DNA from 3 places in the Streptomyces sp. NPDC048018 genome. Region 2 is predicted to be linked to each of the others. Evidence: riboswitches for the same ligand, from Rfam matches in the RefSeq annotation. Region 2 holds a riboswitch; each other region holds the start of a gene.
What was found. Region 2 has a riboswitch for cobalamin ahead of ACGF1Z_RS11200 (ABC transporter substrate-binding protein). Riboswitches for the same ligand answer to the same signal wherever they lie in the genome.
Positions count from the first base shown of each region.

Region 1 (6,941 bases), on a different contig from region 2:
CCGTGGTCGGGGCGCTCGATGCCGGCGAGGAGCCGCAGGAGGGTGGACTTGCCGGAGCCGTTGTCCCCGACGACGCCGACGCGTTCGCCGGCCCGGACGGTCAGCGAGACCCGGTCGAGGACGAGCCGGTCCCGAACGTACCGGTCGTCGTAGCGCTTGGTGACGTCGAGGAGATGGACACGGAACAAGGGCGACCTCCCGGGGCGCGGCGACGGGGACGGGATCCATGGAGCGAGATCCGCGACGAGACGTATCGTCTCGTCACCTGTTCACCGTACGCCTCCGGTCCTCGCCCGGCAAGACGTTTCGTCTCGCCACCGGACAGGTGCACCCGGCCTGGGTGGTCCGGCGGCGGACTTCACGTGCCGCCGATGAGTTCCGGCGGCGGCCAGGGTCTACCCCCTGACCGATCCACCACGGAGGAGAGAACCATGGCCGAGACCGACACCCGCACCCTGGAGACCGTCGGCGCGACCCTTCGCTACGACGTGCGCCCCGGCACCGGGAGCGACCCGCGCCCCCTGCTGCTCATCGGCTCCCCGATGGACGCGACCGGCTTCACCACCCTCGCCTCCCACTTCACCGACCGGACCGTCGTCACCTACGACCCGCGCGGGGTCGGCCGGAGCGTCCGCACGGACGGCGCCGCCGAGACGCTGCCCGAGGAGCACGCGGACGACCTGGCCCGGCTGATCGAGGACCTCGGCGCCGGTCCCGTGGACGTCTTCGCGAGCAGCGGCGGCGCCGTCAACTCCCTCGCGCTGGTCGCCGCGCGCGGGGACCTGGTGCACACCCTCGTCGCGCACGAGCCGCCGACCGCCCAGGTCGTCCCCGACCGGGAGCGGGCGCTCGCGGTCTGCGCGGACGTCCACGCGACCTACCTGCGCGACGGCTGGGGCGCGGGCATGGTCCGGTTCCTCGCGGTCGTCTCCCACAAGGGCCCGTTCCCGGCGGACTGGGCGGCGCGTCCGTTCGCCGCCCCGGACACCCTGGGCCTGCCGGCCGAGGACGACGGCAAGCGGGACGATCCGCTGCTCGGGCAGAACATGCGCGGCTGCACCTCCTTCGCCCCGGACTTCCCGGCGCTGCGGGCCGCGCCGACCCGGATCGTGGTCGCCGCCGGCGAGGAGTCCGAGGGAGAGTTCGCGGCGCGCGCGGCGGCTGCCGTCGCCGAGGGCCTCGGCACCCCGCTCGCCGTCTTCCCGAGCAACCACGGCGGCTTCCTGGGCGGCGAGTTCGGCCAGCAGGGCGCCCCGGAGGAGTTCGCGAAGACCCTGCGCGCCGTGCTGGAGGCGTGACCCCGGCCCGACGCGTCCCGCCTGACGCCCGCCGCCTGCTGCCTGGCGCCTGACACTCGCCGCCTGACACTCGCCGCCTGCCGCCTGCCGCCTGACCCGGGTGGCAGGCGGCGTCAGCCGGCCGGCGCTCCCAGGCGCACGTTCCAGCGCCCCGAGCGCCCCGACAGCTCGACCCGTTCCAGCGGGCGCACGTCGAGGCGCCAGAAGACCGCTTCCGCAGCCCCCAGCGCGTGGGCGACGCCCGCGCGGATGACGTCCGGCTCGGCGACGGCGACGACGGTGCCCGGCTCCAGGGCGTCCATCCAGCCCGCGACCCGGGCGCGCAGCTCCCGCAGGGACTCGCCGCCGTGCGGGGCGGCGGCCGGGTCGGACAGCCACGCGGCCACCGACTCCGGCTCGGAGGCGCCGAGTTCGTCGAGGCCGCGGCCCCGCCACCGGCCCATCGAGCAGCCCGCGAGCGCCGGTTCGGCCGGCACCTCCGGGTGCCCGAGGAGCCCGGCCGTCTCCGCGCAGCGCGCGGACGGCGAACGGAGCAGCCGCACCCGGGGCCCGGTGCGGAGCGGGCTGACGCTCCGGTTCCGCAGCGGCTCCAGCGGCTCGTCGTCGTCGAACCTCGCCTCGCGCAGGGACCGGTTCATGGCGGGCGCGATCAGGGAGAGGTGCACGGTCCCGGGCGGGGGCGTGGTCATGGGTGATTCATCCCTCAGCGGTTCAGGCGCTCTTGGCGTGTTGTGATCGGCGCGGTACCGTCAGTCGACATTTCCATATGAACGACGACGGCGAGACGGAAGCCCGGTGAGAGTCCGGCACGGTCGCGCCACTGTGAGCCGCCCCCAGCCGGTGGGCGGTGAGTCAGACCCGACGACCGTCGTCGCGCACCACCGTATGGGACGCGAGTTCCCGAGGAGGTTCCACCATGGCCGAGGCCATTGCGTCGCCCGCCGTTCCGTCCACCCCCGCCGTCACGGTCCCGCTCACGCTGCCGGTCCGCGCCGTGCTGCCCTGGGCGCTGTTCGTCGGTGTCCTGATGCTCGTCGCGCTCTACTTCGTCGGTGCGGAGCAGGGTGCGACGTCCCTGTTCGCCGGCAGCGACGTGCACGAGTGGGTCCACGACGGGCGCCACCTGCTCGGTTTCCCCTGCCACTGAGGGGCCACCGCACGCATGTCGTCCCCCGCGCACGTCCCCACCGCTCCCACGGGCTCACTCGTCGGGAGACTCCTGCTCCGCGGCCTGCTCGCGGGTCTGATCGCCGGACTGTTCGCCTTCGCCGTCGCCTACGTCGCCGGTGAGCCGTCCGTCAACGCCTCGATCGCCGTCGAGGAGGCCGCCGCCAAGGCGGAGCACGCCGCGCCGGCGCACGACCACGGCGCGAACGGGGCGGCCACCCAGGCCGACTCCGAGGAGGAGATCGTCAGCCGCGACCTGCAGTCCACCGCGGGTCTCGCCACCGGCGTCCTCGTCTACGGCGTCGCCCTCGGCGGCATCGCCTCCCTGGCGTTCTGCTTCGTCCTGGGCCGGGTCGGCCGGTTCACCGCGAAGGCCACCGCGGCGCTCGTCGCGGCGGCGGCCTTCACCACGGTCTATCTGGTGCCGTTCCTGAAGTACCCGGCGACCCCTCCGGCCGTCGGCAATCCGGACACCATCGGGAAGCGCACCACGCTCTTCTTCCTGATGATCCTGCTGAGCGTGCTGCTCGGCATCGCCGCGGTCGTCGCGGGCCGCCGGCTCGCGCCGCGCCTCGGCAACTGGAACGCGACCGTCGTCGCGGGCCTCGGCTTCGTCGCCGCGGTCGGGATCGCCTGCGCGTTCCTGCCCGGGAACGAGGACGCGGTGGCGGGCACCTTCCCGGCCGCCGTGCTGTGGGACTTCCGGCTCGCGACCCTGGGCATCCAGGCGGCCCTGTGGGCGGTCTTCGGACTCGCCTTCGGGCTGCTCGCGGAACGGCTCCTCGCACCGAGGACCGAGACGGCGCAAGCCGTCGGCGCGGCCGCACCGGCCGCCTGAACTCCGGGACGCACCGACGCGATCGGCCCCGTCCGCCCGAGGAGGCGGACGGGGCCGATCGCCGTCTCCGGGTCCGCGCCCCGCCGGCCGGACCGGACCCCGCCGGAGGCCGGGGAAGCGCGGGCGCTAGCGCCAGTTGATCCGGGCCTTGACCGCGCGGGCCGCCTTCCATCCGTAGCTGAGGGCGTACGCGGACACCACCGACGGGGCCGGCTTGACCTGGAGCACCAGTCGGTCGTCGCGCGGCCCGATCCGTACGGTGTGCAGCTTCTTGCCGGCGCCGGGCAGCGAGACGGCGTGCTCGTCGGCGCGCTTGCTGACCTTGCCGCCGAGGGCGCCGCCGAGGCTGCCGCGGGCGGTCAGGCCGTGCGCGGTGCAGCGCAGCGAGAGGTGCCAGTCCCCCTTGGGGAGTACGGCGCCGCCGTCGGCGGTGGCCAGGTCGACGGAGGCGCGGAAGCAGGCCTTGCCGTAGTCGTAGGTCTCCTTGCCCCGGCTGACGGTCAGGTGCGGGGAGGGGAGCTGCTCGGCGGGGAGGGCGATCTCGCGTCCGGTGCCGGCGTGCCGGAGGACGAGCTCGGTCACGAGGTCGTCCGTGTCGACCTGGTCGAGGTAGGCGTAGCCGGAGAGTTCGAGGACGCTGCCGCGCCAGGACAGGTGCTCGACCCGGCGGCGCGGACTGACGGCGAGTGCGGAGGCCGTGATGTCGCAGAGCTCGGCGTGCAGCGGGGAGTCCGCGTCCGGGAACGGCGGTGCCGCGTACAGGCGTCCGTCGCGGACCAAGGCCTTGCCGGGCCGTCCGTCGCGGTTCCACCGCACGACGGCGGCGAGTTCGTCCACCAGGCCCTCGCGCACGCAGTGCGCGACGAGCTTCTCGTGGACGGACTTCCCGGCGAGGACCTCCGGGCGGATCCACTTCCGCGCGAAGGGGCGGGCCACCTCCACCATGCGCGCGAACTCCTCGGCGTCACAGTCGGCGAGGAGCTGGTCGAAGCGGCGGATCAGCTCGACGGTGACGTGCCGCCCGATGAGGTGGTCGCGCAGCGGGCCGGGTTCGGTGAGTCCGGTGACGAGCGAGACCATCTCGTCGGCCTGTTCCAGGGCGACGGGGAAGTCGAGCCAGTCGGCGGTGATGTTGCCGTTGTCGCCCCGCTTCACGACGTAGTAGCAGTCGTAGTCGCCGACGATCGAGATGACCTTGCTGTGCAGGTAGGCGCGGGCCACGAAGTGCTGGTCCTCGCTGACCCGCATGTGCTCCGGGAAGCGCAGGCCGTGCTTCTCGATGAGCGCGCGCCGGAACAGCTTGAAGGGCATCAGGGTGTAGTAGACGTCGCCCTTCGACAGGTCCGCCTTGGCGACGTTCTTCGCGAAGACCTGCTTGGGCACCCGGCGTCCCACGCCGACCAGCTTGGCGAGCACGGTGTCCGAGCCGTTCTTCTCGGCCGTCGCGACCAGCCGTTCGAGTGCCTCCGGCCCGAGGCAGTCGTCCCCGTCGACGAAGAACACGTACGTGCCCGTGGCCAGGTCGAGTCCCACGTTCCGCGGCCGGCTCGGCCCGCCGGACGCCTCCTGGTGGACGACCTTCATGACCCCCGGGTGCCGCTCGGCCCAGGCGTCGAGCACCTTGCCGCTGCCGTCGGTGGAGCCGTCGTCGACGGCGACGACCTCGATGGCGTCCAGGCCGATGGTCTGCTGCTCGATCGACTGGAGGGTCAGTTCCAGGTACGGCATCGAGTTGTAGACCGGGATGACGAGCGAAACGGTGGGCGTACGCGAAACGTTCATCTTCGGATCCCCCAGTAAAGATGGTGTGAAGCTGGTCGCACGCGCGCATAGTAACGCCTTTGGGGGGAAGGTGATTTAGCCGTCCGAAAGCGCCCGAGCCGCCACCAGGACCGGGCGCCGTGCGTCGCCCTCCGTCCCGAAGCCCGGTCTGCCGGACGGGGCTTCGGTTCTGAGGACGGTGCGGGCGGTCAGGCGGTTGCCTCGGCGGGGGCGTGGGCGTGGGCGGGGGTCGGGGTGTTCCGGTGGACGACCCGGCGGCGCCGGGACGGCATGCCCCCGGTCGGGTTGGCCACGCTCCAGGCCGCGCCCTTGCAGATCAGTTCCTTGTAGAGCGCCGCCGGACGGCCCGTCAGGGCACGGTCGACCGAACGGTCGTCGGCCGTCACGAACTGGATCAGCCCCTCCTTGCGGCCGAGGGAGATGCACTGCTGGAAGTAGCGGATGGAGACCCGGGGGACCTTGGTGCCGGTCAGCCGGGCGGCGATGGCGTCGGCCGCCTGCCAGGCCATGGGGACGCCGGAGGCGCAGGACATGCGCAGCGGCTTGCCCTGCGGGCCGACCGCCAGCGCCGCGTCACCCACGGCGTACACGTCCGGGTGGGAGACCGAGCGCATCGTCCCGTCGACCACGATCCGGCCGCCTTCGGCGAGCTCCAGGGTGGTGCCCCGGGCGATCGGGTGCACGGCGAAGCCGGTGGTCCAGACGGTGACGTCGGCGGGGACGGTCCGGCCGTCGGCGATCGTCACGCCGTCCGCCGCCACGGCGGTGACCGCCGCGTGCTCGTGGATCTCGATGCCGAGCCGGTCGGTCACCTTCCGCAGGTGGGCGCGGCCCTTCGCCGAGAGCCAGTCGCCCAGCGCGCCGTGGGTGGCCAGGGAGACCGCGAGGTCCGGGCGGGCCTCGGCGATCTCGGTCGCGGCCTCCACGCCGGTCAGGCCTCCGCCGACGACGACCACGGGCCGGCCGGCGGGCAGCGCGGCGAGGCGGTCGCGGAGCCGGCGGGCGCCCGGCCGGCTGGACAGCTCGTGGGCGTGCACGGCGGTGCCGGGGACGCCGCCGTCGTTCCAGCCGCTGCCGAGGGCGTAGACCAGGGTGTCGTACGCCAGCTCGGTCGGGCCGTCGGCGCCGGTGACGGCGACCGTCCGGCGCTCCACGTCCACGGCGGTGACCTCGGCGAGCCGCAGCTCCACGCCCGTGCCGGCGAACATCTCGTCGAACGGGCGGGGCCGGAGGTCCTGGCCGGCGGCGAGCTGGTGCAGCCGGACGCGCTCCACGAAGTCGGGCTCGGGGTTGACGAGGGTGAGGGTCACGTCCTCGCGGTGCAGCCGCTTGGCGAGGCGGCCGGCGGCGACTGCTCCGGTGTAGCCGGCTCCGAGGACGACGATGCGGTGCTGCATGTCCGTGCTCCTGTCTGAGCGGGGTCCGCCGTTGTCCGGCGTGATGTCGCCCCTTGAACCGGGCGGCCCCGCGTTTCCTGACAGGGTTCGGATATGACCTGCGTCACACCACCTCAGAGGGTGTGGAGGGGGCCCTCCTCGTGGTCCGCGGCGGCCCACAGCTCGGTGGCGCGGACCAGCTTGTCGGGGTTGGCCTGGCTGCGGACCGCCACGATGCCCTCCGCGGTGACCTCCAGGCAGGTGATGGCGACGACCCGGCCTTCCACGACCGCGAGGACGGCGGGCCCGCCGTTGGCGGTCGTGGCGTAGATCTCGGGCACCCCGCCGACGAGGGCCCGCTTGGCCTCGGCGGGCTTGAACAGGCCGCGCAGGAAGGTGGCGACCGCCTTCGCGCCCTCGAACGCCTTGGCGCGGGCCGGGACCTTGCCACCGCCGTCGCCGACCGCGACGGCGTCCTCG
Region 1 is NZ_JBIDBK010000005.1:325,637-332,577, reverse strand. It holds gene abc-f (ribosomal protection-like ABC-F family protein) at 1-188, opposite strand, end outside; gene ACGF1Z_RS21435 (alpha/beta fold hydrolase) at 432-1,298, shown strand; gene ACGF1Z_RS21430 (histidine phosphatase family protein) at 1,412-1,987, opposite strand; cobalamin riboswitch at 2,039-2,179, shown strand; gene ACGF1Z_RS21425 (CbtB-domain containing protein) at 2,215-2,445, shown strand; gene ACGF1Z_RS21420 (CbtA family protein) at 2,461-3,303, shown strand; gene ACGF1Z_RS21415 (glycosyltransferase family 2 protein) at 3,430-5,085, opposite strand; gene ACGF1Z_RS21410 (NAD(P)/FAD-dependent oxidoreductase) at 5,274-6,482, opposite strand; gene ACGF1Z_RS21405 (RNA polymerase sigma-70 factor) at 6,596-6,941, opposite strand, start outside.
Region 1: another riboswitch for cobalamin. It lies ahead of ACGF1Z_RS21425 (CbtB-domain containing protein); the one in region 2 lies ahead of ACGF1Z_RS11200 (ABC transporter substrate-binding protein).

Region 2 (6,941 bases):
GGAGATCCCGAGCAGGAAGGGGTCGGCGAGCCGGTTGCGGACGAGGGCCTGGAGGACGGCGCCGACGACGGCGAGTCCGGCGCCGACGATCGCGCCGAGCAGCACCCGGGGCAGGCGGACGTCGAGCACGATCGTGCGGTACGGGGAGGGCCCGGCCCGGCCGGTCAGGGCGTCGAGCACCTGACCGGGCGGGACGCGGACGGAGCCGAGCGCGAGCGAGGCGACGACGGCCGCGGCGAGCGCCACGAGCAGCCCGGCGACGACGGCCGGGTACCGCTGCGCGGGGCTCATCGCGCGGGGTGCAGCTGGGCGGCGAGCTTGTCGACGGCGGCGGGGGCCCGGACGCCGAGGACGGTGTCGGACAGCGGCATGACGGCGAAGCGGCGGTTCCTGATCGCGGGGACCTCGCGCAGGGCGGGGTCGTCGAGGAGGCGCTTCTTCTTCTGCTCGACGGAGGTGGTCCCGTAGTCGTAGATGACGACGACCTCGGGCCGGCGGGCGACGACCTGTTCCCAGGTGGCGTCGCCGAAGGTCTTGTCGAGGTCGGCGAAGACGTTGCGGCCGCCGGCGCGGGTGATGATCTCGTTGCCGATGCCCTTGCCGCCGGCGGTGAAGGCGGTCTTGTCGCCGCTGTCGTAGACGAAGACGGAGACGGGGGCGACTCCCCCGAGGCGCTTCTCGGCGGCGGCGACGGTGTTCCTCGCCGTGCGGACCCATGCCTCGGCCCGGCCGGCGGCGCCGAAGGTGCGCCCGACCTCGTGGACCTCGCGGTAGAGGTCGGCGAAGGAGCTCCTGCCGTCGGGGCACGACTCGGTGTTGAGGCGGGTGGCGATCCCGGAGCGCTCCAGGTCGGAGCGGGCGCGGCCGGCCGTGGCGTCGAAGGCGGAGGCGTATCCGCCGTAGACGAAGTCGGGGTTCGCGGCGAGCAGCGCCTCCTTGGAGGGGTACTCCTTCGCGAGGACGGGGACGCTGTCGTAGGCCTTCTCGTAGGCGGGGAGGACCGCGTCGTCGAGGTAGGCGGTGCCGGTGAGGGACTTCTCCAGGCCGAGGGCGAGCATGACCTCGGTGACGTGCTGGTTCATGGTCACCGCGCGCTGCGGCGGGGCCTGGTAGGTGGTCGTCACACCGCAGTTGGTGACGGTGTACGGGAAGCCGGCCGCGGGCCGGGCCGCGGGCTTGCCGGCGGGGGCCGAGCAGGCGGCGAGGAGGGATATCAGCGCGGCGGCGGGCAGCAGCGGCGTACGGCGCCAGGACATGACGGAACGGGCCTCCTGACGGGGATCTCCGCGTCCCCGGTCGGTGGTGGGAAGGCGGCAGGTCAGTTCCTGGCTTCCACCCCGGGAGGGTGGTCACAGTGGCGGGACCGTGCCGGATTCGCACCGGCTTCCTGGTTCCTGCCGCCCGTTGGTCGCGCTCAGTCTCGCATGATCATCGGGAGGGTCGGTCGTACGCCTCGACGACCTCGACCTCTTCCTCCGTCACGACGCCGTCGACGATCGTGTAGGAGCGGAACTGGAAGGGGCCCGCGCCGTCGGTGTCGGCGGTGGAGACGAGGACGTAGTGGGCGTTCGGCTCGTTGGCGTAGGAGATGTCCGTGCGCGACGGGTAGGCCTCGGTCGCGGTGTGCGAGTGGTAGACGATCACGGGCTCCTCGTCCCGGTCGTCCATCTCGCGGTAGAGCTTCAGCAGGTCCCCGGAGTCGAACTCGTAGAAGGTGGGCGAGCGCGCGGCGTTCAGCATGGGGATGAAGCGTTCGGGGCGGCCTGAGCCGGCCGGGCCCGCGACCACGCCGCAGGCCTCGTCGGGGTGGTCCGCACGGGAGTGTTCCACGATCTGGTCGAACAGGGCTCGGGTGATGGTCAGCATGCCGACAGGATAAGCAGACGGGCCGCCCCGTACCGAGGAGTGGTACGAGACGGCCCGGATGTCGAGACGGTGCAGGTCAGGAGCGCTTGACGAAGGCGGCGCCCTCGGGGTTGCGGGCCTTCAGCACCAGGTAGGAGACGGCCAGGAGCAGGCCCCAGACCGGCGCGCCGTACAGGGCGACCCGGTTGTCCGCGTCCATGCCCATGGTCACGATGACCATGCCGATGAAGGCGAGCGAGAAGACGCTGAACCAGATACCGCCCGGCGCCTTGAACGAGGACTGGGGCAGCTCGCCGCGGTCGGCCTTGAGCCGGTAGCGGATCTGGCAGATCAGGATGACGATCCAGGCCCACATGCCGGAGATGGTGGCGAAGGAGACGACGTAGTTGAACGCCTCGCCGGGCCACTGGTAGTTGATCCAGACGCCGACCATCATGAGGGCGGCCGAGACGGTGGTGCCGACCAGCGGGGTGCCGGACCCCGTCAGCCTCGCGAAGACCTTCGGGCCCTGGCCGTTGAGCGCGAGGTCGCGCAGCATGCGGCCGGTGGAGTACATGCCCGAGTTGCAGGAGGACAGGGCCGCCGTCAGGACGACGAAGTTGACGATGGCGGCGCCGATGCCGAGGCCCATCTTCTCGAAGGCCGCGACGAACGGGCTGACGCCGGGCTTGAAGGCGGTCCACGGGACGACCGAGAGGATCATGATCAGCGCGCCGACGTAGAACACGGCGATGCGCCACGGCACGGTGTTGATGGCCTTGGGCAGGACGGTCTTCGGGTCCTTGGACTCGCCCGCGGTGACGCCGACCAGCTCGACGGCGAGGAAGGCGAACATGACCATCTGGAGGGTCATGAGGGTCGAGAAGATGCCGTCCTTGCCGGCGAAGAAGCCGCCGAGGCTCCACAGGTGGGTGACCGAGGCGGTGTCGCCGGCGTCGGAGAAGCCCAGGGTGAGGATGCCGGCGCAGATGAGGATCATGCCGACGATCGCGGTGACCTTGACCATCGAGAACCAGAACTCCAGCTCACCGAAGAGCTTCACGGAGATCAGGTTGGCGCCGTAGAGGATCACGGTGAAGACGAGGGCGGACAGCCACTGCGGGATGTCCCACCAGTACGTCATGTACGTGGCCGCGGCGGTGACTTCGGTGATGCCGGTGACGACCCAGAAGAGCCAGTATGTCCAGCCGGTCACGAAGCCCGCGAAGGGGCCGATGAACTCACGCGCGTACTCCGAGAAGGAGCCCGACACGGGGCGGTACATGAGGAGCTCGCCGAGCGCCCGCATGATGAAGAAGATGACGAGGCCCGCGATGGCGTACGCGAGGATCAGGCTCGGTCCCGCGATCGAGATGCCCTTGCCCGCGCCGAGGAAGAGGCCGGTGCCGATGGCGCCGCCGATCGCGATCATCTGGATCTGCCGTGCGCCGAGTGCCCGGTGGTAGCCCTCGCCCGCCGCGGTGTCCGCGGCCCCGTCGCCGTCGTGCTGCTGGTCGACCTGCGCAGAGGTCATGGTGGTGCGCCTTTCTCCATGCTGATCCGCGCACCGGCCGGCTCGGCCGTCTGTGCTGCGGACCAGGTCCTGATCCCCCCGGATGTGGAATGGAGTGCTACCGGCGGTCAGCCGGCCGAAGCGCCCCCGGGAACAGGGGTGGCGTCCCCGGGTGGTCGTGAAGATTTATCACGCGCTTAACCGTGATCGAGGACCCGCGACGTGACCGGCGCCACACCAAAAGAGGGGGGAAAGGGACTCAACGGAGCAAAGCGGGGCTCTTTGATAACGCATTCGTTATCCGGATTTGAGCGTCCGCTGAGCGAACACCCGCCGTGACGGACGTCCGGCCGGGCGGTTACGGCATCAGCGTCTCGACGAGCGACTCCTGGAGCCCGCCGAGCCACAGGTACGCCATCACCATCGGCTTGCGCGGGTCGGAGTCCGGCAGCCGGTACAGCTGCTCGCTCTCGTCGTCCTCGGTGACCTCCAGGCGGGTGCCGATGGTCAGCCGCAGGTCGTTCAGCGCGCAGAGCCACGCCCGGGACTCGTCCGGGGTGAGCTCGAGGATCCCCCCGCCCTCGCCGGCCGCCGCGGAGGCGAGCCCGTCGAGGCTGCGGACCACCGTGAGCGCGTCCTGGCGCTTGCGCGCCCGCAGGTCGTTCTCGGTGAAGCGGCGGAAGTCGGCCGCCGCCTGGCGCAGCTCGTCGGTGTCGTCCCCGTACGCGTCGGGGAAGAGCCTGCGCAGCGCGGGGTCGGCGGGCGGCTCGCTGGGACCCTCGGCGAAGAGCGCGGCCAGCGGGTCCTCGCCCTCGACGGGCTCGTCGCCCGGGCCGATCAGCTCCATGAGCTGGACGGCGAGGGAACGCAGGATGGAGATCTCGACCTCGTCGAGGGCGACCGCCGCGCCGCCGCCCGGGAGGGCCTCGAACTGCCCCGCCATCAGCCGCGGTCCTGCGAGAGGGTCGCCCACAGCCCGTAGCCGTGCATCGCCTGCACGTCCCGTTCCATCTCCTCGCGGGTGCCGCTGGAGACCACCGCGCGGCCCTTGTGGTGCACGTCGAGCATCAGCTTGTGCGCCTTGTCCTTGGAGTAGCCGAAGTACGCCTGGAAGACGTAGGTGACATAGCTCATCAGATTGACCGGGTCGTTGTGCACGAGGGTCACCCATGGCACGTCGGGTTCGACGACGGCGGAGACCTCCTCGGCCGATTCGGTCCGTTCGATCTCGATAGGCGCAACGCTCACTTACCCCATGCTGCCACCCCGGCCCACAGGTCGCACAAACGGGTCACCCGTGGCACGCCGCACGTTCCCCCAGTATTCGTCAGAGTGACGAATACTGCGGTAGCATCCTCACATGAACGCTGCGGACCTTGGGCTGCCGGTGGACGTTCCGTCGACGGCGCTCTTCACCGACCAGTACGAGCTGACCATGCTCCAGGCGGCCCTCAGGGCCGGGACGGCGGACCGCCGGTCCGTCTTCGAGGTCTTCACCCGCCGGCTGCCCGAGGGGCGGCGCTACGGCGTGGTGGCGGGCGTCGGACGGGTCCTGGACGCCGTCGAGAACTTCCGCTTCGACGCGGGCGTCCTCGGCTTCCTGCGCGAGCAGGGCATCGTCGACGAGCCGACCCTGGAGTGGCTGGCGCGCTACCGCTTCTCCGGCGACATCTGGGGCTACCCCGAGGGCGAGGTGTACTTCCCCGGCTCGCCGATCCTGCGGGTCGAGGGCTCCTTCGCCGAGTGCGTGCTCCTGGAGACCGTCGTCCTGTCGATCCTCAACCACGACTCCGCCATCGCGGCCGCCGCCTCGCGGATGTCCTCGGCCGCCGGCGGCCGCCGGCTGATCGAGATGGGCGCCCGGCGCACCCACGAGCTGGCCGCCGTCGCCTCCTCCCGCGCCGCCTACGTGGGCGGCTTCGACTCCACCTCCGACCTGGCGGCCGGCTTCCGCTACGGCATCCCGACCGTCGGCACCTCCGCCCACGCCTTCACCCTGCTGCACGACACCGAGCGCGACGCCTTCCGCGCCCAGGTCGACTCCCTGGGCAGCGGCACCACCCTGCTCGTCGACACCTACGACGTCGCCGAGGCGGTGCGCACCGCCGTCGAGGTGGCCGGGACCGGGCTCGGGGCCGTCCGCATCGACTCCGGCGACCTGCTGCTCGTCGCCCACCGGGTGCGCGCGCAGCTCGACGAGCTGGGCGCCACGGACACCAAGATCGTGGTCACCTCCGACCTCGACGAGTACGCCATCGCCTCGCTCGCGGCCGCGCCCGTGGACGCCTACGGGGTGGGCACCCAGCTCGTCACCGGCAGCGGCCACCCCACCTGCTCCATGGTCTACAAGCTGGTCGCCCGGGCCGTCTCGGCCGATCCGAAGGCCCCGCTGGTCCCGGTCGCGAAGAAGTCGGTGGGCGGCAAGGCCTCAGTCGGCGGCCGCAAGTGGTCCGCCCGCCGGACCGACGCCGCCGGTGTCGCCGAGGCCGAGGTCATCGGTATCGGCCCCGTCCCGCCGGAGCTCGTCGAGCGGCAGCTGCTCGTCGAGCTCGTCAAGGGCGGCGACGTCGTGGCCCGCGAGCCGCTGGAGGCCGCCCGGGCCCGGCACATCGCGGCCCGCGCGGGGCTGCCGCTGTCGGCGACCCAGCTGTCGCGGGGCGAGCCGGTCCTGCCGACCGAGTACGTGTGAGCCGACCGAGTAGGTGTGAGCGCGCCCGCCCGACGGAGCACCTGACGGAAGACGCCCCGCACCCTGAGCGCCCCCTCCCGCGGGGAGGGGGAAGTCTCTAGGCTCGAATCCGTCCGAGAACCGACGCCCGATCCGCCTCCCGATCCGACCGCTAAGGACCTGTCATGCACCGCGCATTGATCGTTGTGGACGTTCAGAACGACTTCTGCGAGGGCGGCAGCCTCGCGGTGGCCGGGGGCGCGGACGTCGCCGCCGCCATCACCGACCTGATCGGCCAGACGGCGGGCTCCGTCTACCGGCACGTGGTCGCGACCCGCGACCACCACGTCGACCCGGGCGCCCACTTCGCGCCGGAGGGCGAGGCGCCGGACTACGTGACGAACTGGCCGCGGCACTGCGTGGCCGGCACCGAGGGCGTCGGCTTCCACCCGAACTTCGCGCCCGCGGTCACCGCCGGCGCCATCGACGCCGTCTTCGACAAGGGCGCCTACGAGGCCGCGTACAGCGGCTTCGAGGGCCACGACGAGAACGGCGAGGCGCTCACGGCGTGGCTGCGGGCCCGCGAGGTCACCGAGGTCGACGTGGTCGGCATCGCCACCGACCACTGCGTACGGGCGACCGCCCTGGACGCGGCCCGCGACGGCTTCCGCACCCATGTCCTGCTCGACCTGACGGCGGGCGTGGCGAAGGAGACCACCGACCGCGCCCTGGAGGAGCTGCGCGAGGCGGGCGTGGAGCTGACCGGCAAGCCGGTCGTCAGCCCGTGACGCGGGGCCCGGGGCGCCGGCTCAGGCGGCCGGGGCCTTCGGGAGGGACCGTACGGGGTGCCAGAGCTCCTGGGCGGTCGTCCGCCACAGGAGGCCCTCCGGGTGGTGCAGGACGGCCGTGATCTCG
Region 2 is NZ_JBIDBK010000002.1:1,196,578-1,203,518, forward strand. It holds gene ACGF1Z_RS11195 (FecCD family ABC transporter permease) at 1-291, opposite strand, end outside; gene ACGF1Z_RS11200 (ABC transporter substrate-binding protein) at 288-1,256, opposite strand; cobalamin riboswitch at 1,299-1,439, opposite strand; gene ACGF1Z_RS11205 (Mov34/MPN/PAD-1 family protein) at 1,429-1,866, opposite strand; gene ACGF1Z_RS11210 (amino acid permease) at 1,943-3,379, opposite strand; gene ACGF1Z_RS11215 (DUF2017 domain-containing protein) at 3,717-4,301, opposite strand; gene clpS (ATP-dependent Clp protease adapter ClpS) at 4,301-4,606, opposite strand; gene ACGF1Z_RS11225 (nicotinate phosphoribosyltransferase) at 4,719-6,047, shown strand; gene ACGF1Z_RS11230 (isochorismatase family protein) at 6,212-6,814, shown strand; gene ACGF1Z_RS11235 (hypothetical protein) at 6,836-6,941, opposite strand, start outside.

Region 3 (6,941 bases), on a different contig from region 2:
CGACATGACGGAGACCCTGCCGCCCGGCACCCCGGTCCCGCCCGAGCGCACCCTTGCCGCCGAGTTCGACACCTCGCGCACCACCGTGCGCCAGGCCCTGCAGGAGCTGGTGGTCGAGGGCCGCCTGGAGCGGATCCAGGGCAAGGGCACCTTCGTGGCCAAGCCCAAGGTCTCGCAGGCCCTGCAGCTCACCTCGTACACCGAGGACATGCGGGCACAGGGCCTGGAGCCCACCTCGCAGCTCCTCGACATCGGCTACGTCACCGCCGACGACACCCTGGCCGGGCTGCTCGACATCTCCGCCGGCGGCCGGGTGCTGCGGATCGAGCGCCTCCGCCTGGCGAGCGGCGAGCCGATGGCCATCGAGACCACCCACCTGTCCGCCAAGCGCTTCCCCGCGCTGCGGCGTTCCCTGGTGAAGTACACCTCCCTCTACACCGCGCTCGCCGAGGTGTACGACGTGCGGCTGGCCGAGGCCGAGGAGACCATCGAGACCTCGCTGGCGACCCCGCGCGAGGCCGGCCTGCTCGGCACCGACGTGGGCCTGCCGATGCTGATGCTGTCCCGGCACTCCTTCGACGAGCAGGGCGAGCCGGTCGAGTGGGTGCGCTCGGTCTACCGCGGCGACCGCTACAAGTTCGTGGCCCGCCTGCAGCGCCCCAACGGCTGACCTCCCGTCATGACACCTGATCCGTTATACGGACAGGGGTTCCTAACAGCGGGACCGTCCCCTAGATTTCCCCGTCATCACGAGGTGATCAGTGAGGGGACGGTTTCGCCATGTCAGAAGCGACACAAGGGAAACAACCGGTCATCACGCCGTTGAGGGTGGTCATCGCGCTCTGCCTCTTCGCGCCGTTCGTCGCGATGCTCTGGGTGAGTTCGTACGCGAAGGTGGACCCGATCCTGATCGGCGTCCCGTTCTTCTACTGGTACCAGATGCTCTGGGTGCTGGTCTCCACCGTGCTCACCGTGATCGCGTACAAGCTGTGGCAGCGCGACCAGCGCGCCCGCAAGGGGGGTGACGCGCGATGAAGGACGGCGTGAACGGCGTCGCGCTCGGCGTCTTCGTGTTCTTCTTCCTGGCCGTCACGGTCATGGGCTTCCTGGCCGCGCGCTGGCGCCGGGCCGAGAGCGACACCCTCGACGAGTGGGGTCTCGGCGGCCGGTCCTTCGGCACCTGGGTCACCTGGTTCCTGCTCGGCGGCGACCTCTACACGGCGTACACCTTCGTCGCCGTCCCGGCGGCCATCTACGCGGCGGGCGCGGCCGGCTTCTTCGCGGTGCCGTACACGATCCTGGTCTACCCACTGATCTTCACCTTCCTGCCCCGCCTGTGGTCGGTCTCCCACAAGCACGGCTACGTCACCACCTCCGACTTCGTCCGCGGCCGCTTCGGCTCCAAGGGCCTGTCGCTGGCGGTCGCCGTCACCGGCATCCTCGCCACCATGCCCTACATCGCGCTCCAACTCGTCGGCATCCAGGCCGTCCTGGACGTGATGGGCGTCGGCGGCGGCGAGAACACCAACTGGTTCGTCAAGGACCTGCCGCTGCTCATCGCCTTCGGCGTCCTGGCCGCGTACACCTACTCGTCCGGACTGCGCGCGCCCGCGCTGATCGCGTTCGTCAAGGACACGCTGATCTACATCGTCATCGCGGTGGCGATCATCTACATCCCGATCAAGCTGGGCGGCTTCGACGAGATCTTCGCCAAGGCCGGCGAGGCCTACGCGACGGTCAACCCCGCCACGGGCAAGCCCAAGGGCGCGCTGGTGCCCGGCGACGCGGGTCAGTGGACCTACGCCACGCTGGCGCTGGGGTCGGCGCTCGCCCTGTTCATGTACCCGCACTCGATCACCGCGACGCTCTCCTCCAAGAGCCGTGAGGTGATCCGCCGCAACACCACGATCCTGCCGCTGTACTCGCTGATGCTGGGTCTGCTCGCGCTGCTCGGCTTCATGGCCATCGCGGCCGGCGTCACGGTGAAGAACGGTCAGCTCGCCATCCCGCAGCTCTTCGAGAACATGTTCCCGGACTGGTTCGCGGGCGTGGCCTTCGCCGCGATCGGCATCGGCGCGCTGGTGCCCGCCGCGATCATGTCGATCGCCGCGGCCAACCTGTTCACGCGCAACATCTACAAGGACTTCCTCAAGCCCGACGCGACCCCCGCGCAGGAGACCAAGGTCTCCAAGCTGGTCTCGCTGCTGGTGAAGGTCGGCGCCCTGGTCTTCGTCCTCACCATGGACAAGACGGTCGCCATCAACTTCCAGCTGCTCGGCGGCATCTGGATCCTGCAGACCTTCCCCGCCCTGGTCGGCGGTCTGTTCACCCGCTGGATGCACCGCTGGGCGCTGCTCGCCGGCTGGGCCGTCGGCATGGTCTACGGCACGGCCGCCGCGTACGGGGTCGCCAGCCCCACCCAGAAGCACTTCGGCGGCTCCGCGGCCGAGATCCCGGGCATCGGCGAGATCGGCTACATCGGCCTCACCGCCTTCGTGCTCAACGTCCTCGTCACCGTCGTCCTCACCCTCGTCCTGCGGGCCGTGGGCACGCCGGACGGCGTCGACGAGACCTCGCCCGAGGACTACACCGCGGACGCCGGCGACCCGGGCGTCTCCACCGACCTGCCGAAGGTCGGCGCCGGTCACTGAGCCCGGCACGGCTCCGACGGCCGCCGGGACCCCTGCCAGGGGGTCCCGGCGGCCGTGTGTTGCGGACGCGCGAAGTCCGGGGCACCGGCGCCCGCGGAGCGGACGGCCCGCGGGAGACTGGAGCATGGACTTCACGATCAGAGATGTACGGCCGGAGGAGTACGAGACCCTCGGCGAGATCACCGGCCGGGCCTACCTGGACGACGGGCACCTCCTGCGCGGCGAGGACGACTGGTACCTGGGCCATCTGCGGAACGTGGCCGGACGGGCCGAGGTGGCCGACGTCCTGGTGGCCGTGGGCGAGGAGGGCGCCCTCCTCGGCGGCGTCACCTTCGTCCCGGCCCCCGGGGTGATGGGCGACCGCGCCAAGCCCGGAGAGACCGAGATCCGGATGCTGGCCGTGGCTCCCGCCGCCCGCGGCCGCGGCGTCGGCGAGGCGCTCGTCCGGGCCTGCGTCGATCGCGCCCGGGCCGTCCCGGGCTGTGCGCGGATCGTCCTGTCGACCCAGACCGGGATGCGCACCGCGCACCGCATCTACGAACGCCTGGGCTTCCTCCGCGCCCCGGAACGGGACTGGGCCCCCATCCCCGAGCGGCCCGAATTCGTACTTCTCTGCTACGCCCTGGAGTTGTAGGGAAACACACGACACACAACATGTGGGGGGTGCCATCAGAGGCGCCCCCCACATGTATGCTCGTGCTCGCTGTCGCCGCAGGGGAATCCGGTGGAAATCCGGAACTGTCCCGCAACGGTGTGCTTCGTGCATTTCGTCGTACGAGCGAGTCCGAAGACCTGCCGACAGTGCGCCCGGTCCGTCCGTTCCGGGTGCCACAGACGTCCGGGCCTCGCGGAGTGGGCCGGTGGACGCGGCGCCGCCGTGCGTGCGGCCGCCCGTTCCCGCCTCCCGCCCTGGCCCCGAGCCGAGCGAGGGAGAGCCCCCACGTGACCATCGCGCCCGCCGATCCGGCCGCAGCGATCGAGAGCGACGGCCCCGGGACCGTACTCCTGCGGACCCTGACCGATCTCACCGCCGATCTCCCGGACACCGACCCCGGCAAGGTCGCCGCCGCCGCCCTGCGCGGCCGGCACGCCGGCTCGGACGAGGCGGAGCTGCGCGAGCTGGCCACCGAGGCCGCCGCGGGCCTGATCGCCGAGGACCCGGCCTACTCCCGGCTCGCCGCCCGGCTGCTGACGCTCACCATCGCCGAGGAGGCCGCCGGCCAGGGCGCGGTCTGCTTCTCCGCCTCCGTCGCCGTGGGTCACCGCGAGGGGCTGATCGCCGACCGCACCGCCGAGTTCGTCGCCCTGCACGCCGACCGGCTCGACGGGACGATCGACCTCGCCGCCGACGACCGCTTCGGCTACTTCGGTCTGCGCACCCTCTACTCGCGCTACCTGCTGCGCCACCCGATCACCCGCAAGGTGATCGAGACGCCGCAGCACTTCATGCTCCGCGTCGCCGCCGGCCTCGCCGAGGACGACTCCGTCCGCGCCCTGGACGAAGTGGCGGCGCTGTACGGGCTGATGAGCCGGCTCGACTACCTGCCGTCCTCCCCCACCCTGTTCAACTCCGGCACCCGCCACCCGCAGATGTCGTCCTGCTACCTGCTCGACTCGCCGCAGGACGAGCTGGACTCCATCTACGACCGCTACCACCAGGTCGCGCGCCTGTCGAAGCACGCCGGCGGCATCGGTCTGTCCTACTCCCGGATCCGCGCCCGCGGTTCGCTGATCCGTGGCACCAACGGACACTCCAACGGCATCGTCCCCTTCCTGAAGACCCTCGACGCCTCGGTCGCCGCCGTGAACCAGGGCGGCCGCCGCAAGGGCGCCGCCGCCGTCTACCTGGAGACGTGGCACGCGGACATCGAGGAGTTCCTGGAGCTCCGCGACAACACCGGCGAGGACGCCCGCCGCACCCACAACCTGAACCTGGCGCACTGGATCCCGGACGAGTTCATGCGCCGGGTCAACGCGGACGCCGAGTGGTCGCTGTTCTCCCCGGCGGACGTTCCCGAACTGGTCGACCTGTACGGCGAGGAGTTCGACGCGGCCTACCGTGCCGCCGAGGCCAGGGGCCTGGCCCGGAAGACCATGCCGGCCCGTGACCTGTACGGCCGGATGATGCGGACCCTCGCGCAGACCGGCAACGGCTGGATGACCTTCAAGGACGCCTCCAACCGCACCGCGAACCAGACCGCCGAGCCCGGCACGGTCGTCCACTCCTCGAACCTCTGCACCGAGATCATCGAGGTCACGAACGACGGCGAGACGGCCGTCTGCAACCTCGGCTCGGTCAACCTGGGCGCTTTCGTGGCCGGTTCGGACCTGGACTGGGAGCGGCTCGACGAGACCGTCCGCACGGCCGTCACCTTCCTCGACCGGGTCGTCGACATCAACTTCTACCCGACCGAGCAGGCCGGGCGCTCCAACGCCCGCTGGCGCCCGGTGGGCCTGGGCGCGATGGGCCTCCAGGACGTGTTCTTCCAGCTGAAGCTGCCCTTCGACTCCCCCGAGGCGCGGGCGCTCTCCACCCGGATCGCCGAGCGCATCATGCTCGCCGCGTACGAGGCCTCCGCCGACCTGGCCGAGCGCAGCGGCCCCCTGCCGGCCTGGGAGCAGACCCGCACCGCCCGCGGCGTGCTGCACCCCGACCACTACGACGTGACGTTGAACTGGCCCGAGCGCTGGGCCGCGCTGCGCGAGCGGATCGCCGCCGTCGGCATGCGCAACAGCCTGCTGCTGGCCATCGCCCCGACCGCCACGATCGCCTCGATCGCCGGCGTGTACGAGTGCATCGAGCCGCAGGTCTCCAACCTGTTCAAGCGCGAGACGCTGTCCGGCGAGTTCCTCCAGGTCAACTCGTACCTGGTCGACGAGCTCAAGCGGCTCGGCGTGTGGGACGCGCAGACCCGCGAGGCGCTGCGCGACGCCAACGGCTCGGTGGCCGGCTTCGGCTGGGTCCCGGCCGAGGTCCGCGAGCTGTACCGCACGGCCTGGGAGATCCCGCAGCGCGGTCTGATCGACATGGCGGCGGCCCGTACGCCGTTCCTGGACCAGTCGCAGTCCCTGAACCTGTTCATGGAGACGCCGACCATCGGCAAGCTGTCGTCGATGTACGCGTACGCCTGGAAGCAGGGCCTGAAGACCACGTACTACCTGCGCTCGCGCCCGGCGACCCGGATCGCCCGCGCCGCCCAGGCCAGCACCGTCCCCGTCCAGCAGGCGGCGCCCGACGCCGACGCCGTCGCCTGCTCCCTTGAGAACCCCGAGTCCTGCGAGGCCTGCCAGTAATGACGACGTCCGCCGAAAAGAACCTGCTGGACCCGGGCTTCGAACTGACCCTCCGCCCGATGCGCTACCCGGACTTCTACGAGCGCTACCGGGACGCGATCAAGAACACCTGGACCGTCGAGGAGGTCGACCTCCACTCGGACGTCGCCGACCTCGCCAAGCTCACCCCCGGTGAGCAGCACATGATCGGGCGCCTGGTCGCCTTCTTCGCGACCGGCGACTCGATCGTGGCCAACAACCTGGTCCTGACGCTGTACAAGCACATCAACTCCCCGGAGGCGCGCCTGTACCTGTCGCGCCAGCTCTTCGAGGAGGCCGTGCACGTCCAGTTCTATCTGACGCTGCTCGACACCTATCTGCCCGACCCGGACGACCGTGCGGCGGCCTTCGCGGCCGTCGAGAACATCCCGTCGATCCGCGAGAAGGCGCAGTTCTGCTTCAAGTGGATGGACTCGGTCGAGAAGATCGACCGCCTGGAGAGCCGGGCCGACCGCCGCCGCTTCCTGCTGAACCTGATCTGCTTCGCCGCCTGCATCGAGGGGCTGTTCTTCTACGGCGCCTTCGCCTACGTGTACTGGTTCCGGTCGCGCGGTCTGCTGCACGGCCTGGCCACCGGCACCAACTGGGTGTTCCGCGACGAGACGATGCACATGAACTTCGCCTTCGAGGTCGTGGACACCGTCCGCAAGGAGGAGCCCGACCTCTTCGACGACGAGCTCCGGCAGCAGGTCACCGACATGCTGAAGGAGGCCGTCGAGGCCGAGCTCCAGTTCGGCCGCGACCTGTGCGGCGACGGCCTGCCGGGCATGAACACCGAGTCGATGCGGGCGTACCTCCAGTGCGTCGCCGACCAGCGCCTGACCCGCCTGGGCTTCGCCCCGGTGTACGGCTCGGAGAACCCGTTCGGCTTCATGGAGCTCCAGGGCGTCCAGGAGCTGACCAACTTCTTCGAGCGCCGCCCGTCCGCCTACCAGGTGGCGGTCGAGGGCTCGGTGG
Region 3 is NZ_JBIDBK010000006.1:58,894-65,834, reverse strand. It holds gene ACGF1Z_RS23610 (GntR family transcriptional regulator) at 1-670, shown strand, start outside; gene ACGF1Z_RS23605 (DUF3311 domain-containing protein) at 781-1,035, shown strand; gene mctP (monocarboxylate uptake permease MctP) at 1,032-2,651, shown strand; gene ACGF1Z_RS23595 (GNAT family N-acetyltransferase) at 2,776-3,285, shown strand; cobalamin riboswitch at 3,329-3,466, shown strand; gene ACGF1Z_RS23590 (ribonucleoside-diphosphate reductase subunit alpha) at 3,594-5,945, shown strand; gene ACGF1Z_RS23585 (ribonucleotide-diphosphate reductase subunit beta) at 5,945-6,941, shown strand, end outside.
Region 3: another riboswitch for cobalamin. It lies ahead of ACGF1Z_RS23590 (ribonucleoside-diphosphate reductase subunit alpha); the one in region 2 lies ahead of ACGF1Z_RS11200 (ABC transporter substrate-binding protein).